DNA from 2 places in the Mesorhizobium sp. M8A.F.Ca.ET.202.01.1.1 genome. Region 2 is predicted to be linked to the other one. Evidence: predicted binding sites of a transcription regulator. Region 2 holds the regulator's gene; the other holds the start of a gene.
What was found. Region 2 encodes PhoB, which activates phosphate uptake and scavenging genes when phosphate is short. Its sites were predicted from a motif close to TGTCATNNANCTGTCAT; they were not measured.

Region 1: EN845_RS18955 (DUF1045 domain-containing protein) is a predicted target of PhoB. The motif match lies at 1,927-1,943, and genes of this name have one in related genera.

What each region holds. Positions count from the first base shown of each region.
Region 1 covers NZ_SRUN01000008.1:201,190-205,554, reverse strand. Annotated here, with positions in the region: gene phnN (phosphonate metabolism protein/1,5-bisphosphokinase (PRPP-forming) PhnN) at 1-12, opposite strand, end outside; gene EN845_RS18960 (alpha-D-ribose 1-methylphosphonate 5-triphosphate diphosphatase) at 9-1,148, opposite strand; gene EN845_RS18955 (DUF1045 domain-containing protein) at 1,180-1,887, opposite strand; gene iolB (5-deoxy-glucuronate isomerase) at 2,040-2,852, opposite strand; gene EN845_RS18940 (DUF3329 domain-containing protein) at 3,157-3,390, opposite strand; gene iolE (myo-inosose-2 dehydratase) at 3,455-4,365, opposite strand, start outside.
Region 2 covers NZ_SRUN01000007.1:228,585-232,949, reverse strand. Annotated here, with positions in the region: gene EN845_RS17555 (ROK family protein) at 1-1,009, shown strand, start outside; gene phoB (phosphate regulon transcriptional regulator PhoB) at 1,267-1,956, opposite strand; gene phoU (phosphate signaling complex protein PhoU) at 1,975-2,682, opposite strand; gene pstB (phosphate ABC transporter ATP-binding protein PstB) at 2,708-3,511, opposite strand; gene pstA (phosphate ABC transporter permease PstA) at 3,508-4,359, opposite strand; gene pstC (phosphate ABC transporter permease subunit PstC) at 4,363-4,365, opposite strand, start outside.

The DNA.
Region 1 (4,365 bases), on a different contig from region 2:
CGACACCATCATGCCACCCGGCATCCCTGCCGCCACACGGTGCGCACGACCGGAACATGATCGTCGACGCGCACCCGCACCAGATCGGCGCGGCGTCCCTGTTCGATGATCCCGCGGTCGTCAAGGCCGACGGCCTGCGCCGGGTTCTTCGAGACCATGGCGACGGCCTGCGGCAGCGAAATGCCTTCGACCATGTCGCCGAGGAAGAAGGCCGACTGGATCAGGCTGAAGGGGATGTAGTCGGACGACAGGATGTCAAGCAGGCCGTCACTGGCCAGGGTGCGTGCCGAAACATTGCCCGAATGCGAGGCGCCGCGCATGACATTGGGCGCGCCCATCAGCACGCCGAGCCCGGCGGCCTTCGAGGCCCGCGCCGCTTCCTCTGTGGTCGGGAACTCGGCGACCCTCACGCCCTGCTCGATGGCCTCGTCGACATGAGCCGACGTGGCGTCGTCATGGCTGGCGAGCACGATGCCGCGCTCCTGGCAGGCGGCGGCGATGAAGACACGGTTCGGTCCTGAATTGCGTGCCGACTCGCCCATCCGCTTCTCGCAAAATTTCTTGAAATCCTGATCCGAGAGCTTCAGCTTGCGCTGGTAGTAGTAGGCGTAGGTTTCAAGGTTGACGAACTGGCGCTGGCCGGGCGCATGATCCATCAGCGACGCCAGTTTCACCCTGTCGTCTGTCTCGAAATTGGCGAAGGCCCTCAGGCAGTCCGGTGCCGAGACTTCGCAGCGCAGATGGATGAAATGGTCTGCCCGCAGCCGCTCCTGCTGGACACTGTCCTCGATCGCATCGGCCAGCTTGCGGATGTCGTCCGATGTTAGGTCGGCGTCCTCGTCCATGCCGACGCGGAGCGCATCGAGCACGGTGGTGATGCCGGCGGTCGCCACCTGCGCGTCATGGGCAAGCACCGCGGCGATCGGGTTCCAGCGCACTTTCGGCCGTGGCGCATAGTGGCCCTCGAGATGGTCGGTGTGGAGTTCGACCAGTCCTGGAATGATGAAGTGGCCGCCCATGTCCTCGCCGGTCCGGGCCGCGCCGGCATCGATGCCGGCGATAAAGCCGTCGCGCAACACCAGCGAGCCTTCGACGATCTCGTCGGCAAGAACGATGCGGGCGTTGGAAAGAACAGTTTCGGCGGTCATTGCGGCTGGTCCTTGCTTCTTCCGGCGCCTGTCAGGCGGTTTTTCTGGCCGGGCGGCGTCCAAGCGCGTGCTGGGACAGCACCATGAACGGCGCACCGGGTTCGAGTTCGACAAACAATGTCAGCGCATCCACCAGCACGGGCTGGCGCAGCACATCGGCGAAAAGGCCGTCGATCGCCGCGCGCAGGCGAGGGCTTTCCTGTGGGCCGGCCCGGCCCGACAGGGTCATATGGAAGCGAAAGGTCTCGAAAACATAGGGATAGCCCCACTGGCAGAGATTGCGAAACTCCGCCGGCTTCAGCGAATCCGGGCTGCGCCGCTCGATCTCGGCCTCGCTCAACGGCGCGCGAAACCGGTCGAAATCGCGCACGACGTCGTCGGCGAAGCGGTTGAGCGGAGGCAGCGGACCATCCGGCACCAGCGCGAAGAAGCTGTCGATCTGGCTGACGACCAGACGCGGGATCGTCACAACCGGCGTTGCTTCGGCAAAATGGTCTAGCGCCGCGCGCAGCGAAGCCTCGGTCTCGGTGGCAGCCAGGCGGAAGGGCGCCTTCAGCGTGGCGTGAAAGCCATAGCGGCGCGCCGAAGCAGTGTGGAAGGCCACTTCCGCCGCCGACAGGTCGGCCACGGCCTCAACCGGGCCGGTCGCGGCACCGAACGGGTCGCGGCCCAGCCAGTTGGCGGCGATACGCGCCAGCAGCTCGTCCTGCCTGGGGGTGAAATAGATGGCATAACGCATGGGAAGTCCTCGTCAGAAACGTTGCCATAGGTGATTTCCATGACGGATTGACGAAGCTTTGAAGGGTTTTCGAAGGCAAATCGACCCTCAGGGTCGTTAGCCGACGATTTTTCCCAACTGGACCAACAAATTCAACCGGAAACGCAGAACGGTCAGGCCTTCATCAACCATTCGTGCTCGGGCGCGTTGTGGAATTTCCACGTCCGCTTCGGCCCGGCCATCACATTGAGGTAATAGAGGTCATAGCCATGGCAGGCGGCACAAGGGTGATAGCCCTTGGGCACCAGCACGACATCGCCGTCCTCGATCGCCATGGCTTCGTCCAGCGCGCGCCGGCCATCCTTGTCGGCGTCGGTATAGACGCGTTGGAAGGCAAAACCCTGCGGCGGGTTGAGGCGGTGGTAGTAGGTTTCCTCGAGATAGGATTCAGCGGGCAGATTGTCCTGGTCGTGCTTGTGCGGCGGGTAGCTCGACGTGTGGCCGCCGGGCGTGATGACCTCGACCACCAGCAGCGAGTCGGCCGGCTGCCCCTCAGGCAGGATGTTGGTGACGTAGCGCGTGTTGGTGCCCTTGCCGCGCACCTCCTGGCCGAGATCGTCCGGCCCGATCACCCGGACCGGCAAGCCGCCGCCAAGGCCGGGCGCCGAGCATACCGCGAGTTCCAGCTCGGTGTCGGCCGTCACCGACCAGTCCGATCCCTGCGGCACGTAGACCGACCACGGCTTGCCCTCGAAAGGCGACATGCGCTCGCCGAGCAGGCCGAGATCCTTGCCGCCGGCTTTTGCCGTACCCTTGCCGGTCACGAAGACCAGGCAGACTTCGCGGTCGTCCGACTGTCCCGAGGCGCTCTGGCCGGGCTTCAGCCGATGCAGATCGAAACCGACATAGGTCCAGCCAGCGCCTTGCGGCGTGACATGCGCGACGCGGCCATTGCCCTTGTCGGCTTTGACGAGCAGTTTCGACATTTTTGTCTCTCCTATCGCAAATCTTCGAGATCGGCCGAAGCCTCCCAACTTCGTCATCCTAGGGCGTAGCAGGAGCGAAGCTCCGTCGCGGAGACCCTAGGATCCATTCCGTGACCCCGCAGCGGAGCGGAGCGGAATTCTGCACCGTCGCAACGCTTCAATCCAACGGCATGGATCCTAGGGTCTGCGCCGCGTCGCTGCGCTCCTTGCTCCGCCCTAGGATGACGAAGCGAGAAGCGTTTCGGCCAATCACCAACGTATGCGATCCGTCACGCACGTATCCAATCCACTGGAACTTCTTCCATCATTCCTTGGGTTCGATGCCGACCTTGGGTTCCTCAGGCGTCGCCTTCGCCTCCTCCACGGGCTTGTAAAGATAAAAGAACTGCCAGACGGCATAGCCGGCGAAGCCGAGCGCGATCACGCCCCAGAACGGCGTGCCGCTGGCGAACTCGATGATCGACCAGATGACGCAGACCGCGACGACGGCGATGCGCCGCCACAGCGGCCGGAAGAACGGGTGTTCATAATCTTTCATCGCGCCATCCGAGAGTTGCCGAACCAGTTCTCAGATAAGCCACCCGTGGCGACCAATCCAGCCTTCAGACATTCGGGAAGCCCTGCGTCTCGACCGTGTAGCCGGCGGCGGTCATCACCCGCATCAGCTCCTTGTAGCCGACCTGCGCCATCTTCAACGGCGGGTTCTTCCTGGGGTCCTGCTCGGCCTCGACCACGAACCAGCCTTCATAGCCATGATCGGCGAAGCGCTGCACGATGGCGCCGAAATCGAGCGAGCCGTCGCCCGGCACTGTGAAGGCGCCGAGCGCCACGGCGTCGAGGAAGGACTGCTTCGTACGGTCGAGCTTGTCGATCACATCCATGCGCACATCCTTCACATGGACATGGCTGATGCGCTTGTGGTGGTTGTCGATGGCGCGCAGCACATCGCCGCCGGCAAAGGCCAGATGGCCGGCATCGAGCAGCAGCGGGATTCCTTCGCCGGAATGGCGCATGAAGGCGTCGAGTTCCGGCTCGGTCTCGACTACCGCCGCCATGTGGTGATGGTAGGAAAGCGGCATGCCTTGCTCGGCGCACCATTCGCCGAATTCCGTCAGGCGCCGCGCGTAGGCCTTCATTTCGTCGCCCGAAAGTTTCGGCTTGGTGGCGAGCGGCCTGGAGCGGTCGCCCTGGATCGAGCGTCCGACCTCGCCATAGACGATGCAGGGCGCGTCGACCGCCTTGAACAGGTCGATCATCGGCTGGATGCGCTCCTTGTTCGCAGCCATCTCCTCGTCGACCAGCGTGCCGGAAAACCAGCCGCCGCATAGCGTGACGTCGGCGGCCTTCAGGATCGGCAGCATCACCTTTGGGTCGTTGGGAAAGCGCCGGCCCATTTCCATGCCGGTGAAGCCGGCAGAGCGCGACTGGCGCAGACATTCTTCCAGCGACACGTCATCGCTCAGTTCGGCAAGATCGTCGTTCCACCATGCGATGGGGGACATGCCCAGTTTGG
Region 2 (4,365 bases):
CAACCCCGAGGCCGCGGCTGTGATGACCGTGGTGCTGTCGCTGAATTTCCTATCCGTCGCCGTCATCGATTATGCCGGCCAGGTGGTCGCCGAGGAGCAGCGCCGGCTGGACACGCTGACCATGTCGCGCGAGGCGCTGATCGGCGAATGCACGGCAATAGTGCGCCGCCGCATCGAGGACCCCGATCTCGATATCCGCAGTGTTGCCCGCATCGCGCTGGCGATCCAGGGCATCACCGACACCAAGGCGCGTGCCATGCTGTGGTCGCCGATCACGCCGCAGACGGACATTGCCTTCGCCGACATACTCGAAGCCGAATTCGGCATCCCCGCCACCATGGAGAACGACTGCAACATGATGGCGGTGGCGTTGCGCTGGCGCGACCCTCAACGCTACCGCGACGACTTCATCGCCATCCTGCTCTCGCACGGCATCGGCATGGGCCTGGTGCTCAAGGGCGAACTGTTCACCGGCACCCATTCATCGGGCGGCGAATTCGGCCACATGATCCATCGCCCGGGCGGCGCGCTCTGCCGTTGCGGGCGGCGCGGCTGCGTCGAGGCCTATGCCGGCAACTATGCCATCTGGCGTAATGCCAGGCAGCTTGGCGAGGACGCCGAACCGGTCGCCGATGTCAGCGACGCGCAGATGCGGACACTCGCCGCGACGGCAAGGGAGAAAGACGGACCGGAGCGCGAAGCCTATCGCAAGGCGGGCGAGGCGCTGGGCTATGGGCTGGGCAGCCTGTTCGCGCTGATCGACCCGGCGCCGGTCGCCATGGTCGGTGTCAGTGCCGCCGCCTTCGATCTGATCGAGCCGGCCTTGCGCGAGGCCATCGCCCAGACCGCCGGCGGCCAGCATTCGGAATCGATTTCCTTCGACACCGAGCCGAACGAACTGCCGCTCATCCGCGAAGGCTGCGCCATGCGCGCCTTGACCTTCGTCGACCAGGAGATTTTCGCGCCGGGAGTGCAGGCGAGAGGCAGTGCTGGGAAGAGCGTGGCCTGAGCGAACGCTCCGGTGAATGAATCACCACCAATGCTGGAGGTTGGCCGAGCGCCCTCAAGGTCGTGATCCCTGGGCGGAGCAGCCGCGAAGCGGCGTCGCGGAGACCCTGGGATCCATGCCGTGACCTCGATCGTAGAGTGCAACGGCGCAGAATTCTGCACTGCGGCGACGCGTCGAGGTCCCGGCATGGATCCTCGGGTCTGCGCCGCGTCGCTTCGCTCGCGGATGACGAAGTCAGGGGCGTAGCCGCCCTCGACCTAGTCTTCCCTGATCGCGTAGCCCGCTCCGCGGATGGTGCGGATGACGTCGGGCATGCGGCCATTGTTGACCGCTTTGCGCAGCCGGCCGACATGTACGTCCACCGTGCGCTCGTCGATATAGATCGTCTCGCCCCAGACATTGTCGAGCAACTGGCTGCGCGAGAACACCCGGCCGGGATGGCGCATCATGAATTCGAGCAGCCGGAACTCGGTCGGTCCGAGCCGGATTTCGCTCTTCTTGCGATAGACCCGGTGCGATTCACGGTCGAGCACGATGTCGCCGACCTTGAGCACGCTGGACAGCACTTCCGGCTTGGCGCGACGCAGCAGCGCCTTGACCCGGGCCATGAATTCCGGCGTCGAGAACGGCTTGACCAGATAGTCGTCGGCGCCGGTCGAAAGGCCACGCACGCGGTCGCTCTCCTCACCGCGCGCCGTCAGCATGATGATCGGCAACCTCTCGGTCTCGGGCCGCATTCGCAGGCGCCGACAGAGTTCGATGCCGGAAACCGCCGGCACCATCCAGTCGAGCACCAGGAGGTCGGGCACATTCTCCTGGAGGCGGATCTCGGCTTCGTCGCCGCGCGTCACCACCTCGACCTGATAGCCTTCCGATTCCAGATTGTAGCGGAGGAGCACGCCGAGCGGCTCCTCGTCCTCCACCACCATGATGCGTGGCGCGATCATTGGCAGATCATCCTATCGTCAAGCCGCCGGCGCCGACATCGCCGTCTCGTCCTGCTTAGGACGATTGGCGGGCAGTTGCGTTCCGGTCAGCACATAATACGCATTCTCGGCGATGTTGGTCACATGGTCGCCGATGCGCTCGAGATTCTTGGCGCAGAACAAGAGATGCGTGCAAGCCGTGATGTTGCGCGGATCCTCCATCATGTAGGTCAGCAGTTCGCGGAACACCGAGGTGTATTTGACGTCGATGCGTTCGTCGTCATTCCTGAGCTTGGCGAGGGCGGCGGCATCGCCGGCCGCATATTCCTCGACCACGCCCTGCACCTGGATCAGCACCAGCTGCGCCATGGAATCGATCGAGTGCGACAGGTCGCGCGGCGTGGCGGTGAGGCCGACGGAACCGACGCGCTTGGCGATGTTCTTGGCAAGGTCGCCGATGCGCTCGAGGTCGCCCGCCATGCGGATCGAGCCGACGACATGACGCAGATCGTCGGCCATCGGCTGGCGCTTGGCGATCAGGGTGATGGCGCGGTCGTCGAGTTCGCGCTGGCGCGCATCCATGATGGCGTCGTCGGAGACGACGCGCTGTGCCAGCGCGTTGTCGGAATTCAGCAGAGCCTTGGTGGCGCCGCCGACCATCGTGCCGGCGAGATCGCCCATGTCGCTGATCAGCCTGCTGATCTGTCCGAGATCCTCATCGAAGGCTGCGACTGTGTGTTCGGCCATGATCCTGGTCCTCGTATGCGTGATATCAGCCGAAGCGGCCGGTGATGTAGTCCTGCGTGCGCTTCTCGCGAGGCGACGTGAAGATCTTCTCGGTCTTGTCGAATTCGACCAGTTCGCCCAGATACATGAACGCCGTCTGGCGCGACACGCGCGCCGCCTGCTGCATGTTGTGGGTGACGATGACGATCGTGTAGTCGGCCTGCAGCTCGTCGATCAGTTCCTCGATCTTGGCGGTCGACAGCGGATCGAGCGCCGACGCTGGTTCGTCGAGCAGGATGACTTCCGGCTTCACCGCCACGGTGCGGGCGATGCAAAGACGCTGCTGCTGGCCGCCCGACAGGCTGAGGCCGCTGGCGTTGAGCTTGTCCTTGACCTCGGTCCACAATGCCGCGCGCTTCAGCGCCTGTTCGACACGGCCGTCCATCTCGGACTTGCTGATCTTCTCGTAGAGACGGACGCCGAAAGCGATGTTCTCGTAGATCGACATCGGGAACGGCGTCGGCTTCTGGAACACCATGCCGATCTTGGTGCGCAGGAGATTGAGATCCTGCGAGCGGTCGAGGATGTTCTGGCCGTCGAGCAGCACCTGGCCGTCGGCGCTCTGCTTCGGGTAGAGCTCGTAGATGCGGTTGAAGACGCGCAGCAGCGTCGACTTCCCGCAGCCCGACGGGCCGATGAAGGCGGTGACGCTGCGCTCGGGCAGCGACAGGCTGATATCCTTCAACGCCTTCGACTGGCCGTAGTAGAAGTTGAGGTTCTTGACCTCGATCTTGGCCTTATCCACGGCCACTTCGGGCGTGTTCAACTCGGTGGACAACATCGGTTTCATCTGTCCTCTCTGCGTCCGGTAAGGCTGCGGGCGAAAATGCTCAGGCCGAGAACCGTCAGGGTGATTATGAGTGCGCCGGTCCATGCCAGTTGCTGCCATTCCTCATAGGGGCTGAGAGCGAACTGGAAGATGGTGACAGGCAGGCTGGCCATCGGCGCGTTGAGATTGCTCGACCAGAACTGGTTGTTGAGCGCGGTGAAGAGCAGCGGCGCCGTCTCGCCGGAGATGCGGGCGATGGCGAGCAATATGCCGGTGACGATGCCGGAGAGCGCGGCGCGGTAAGCGACAGATTTGATGACCACCCAGCGCGGCGCGCCGATCGCGGTGCCGGCTTCACGCAGCGCGTTCGGCACCAGGTTGAGCATGTCCTCGGTGGTGCGCACCACGACCGGAATGACCAGGATGGCCAGCGCAACGGCGCCGGCAATGGCGGAGAAATGTCCCATCGGCCGCACCATCAGCTCGTAGACGAACAGGCCGATGATGATCGATGGCGCCGACAACAGGATATCGTTGATGAAGCGCACGATGGTGGTGAGCTTGGAGAAGCGGCCGTATTCGGCCATGTAGGTACCGGCGAGCACGCCGATCGGCGTGCCGACGATCACGGCGATGATCGTCATCACCACGCTGCCGTAGATGGCATTGAGCAGGCCGCCGGCGTCGCCGGGCGGAGGCGTCATTTCGGTGAACACGGCCAGCGAGACGCCGGACAGGCCCTTGTAGAGCAGCGCGCCGAGGATAAGCGCCAGCCAGGCGAGGCCAATGCCGGCGGCGACGACGCACAGCGTCATCATCACGCCATTCCTGCGCTTGCGGCTTTGGTGAAGCGATGCGGCTGTGGACATCGGTCA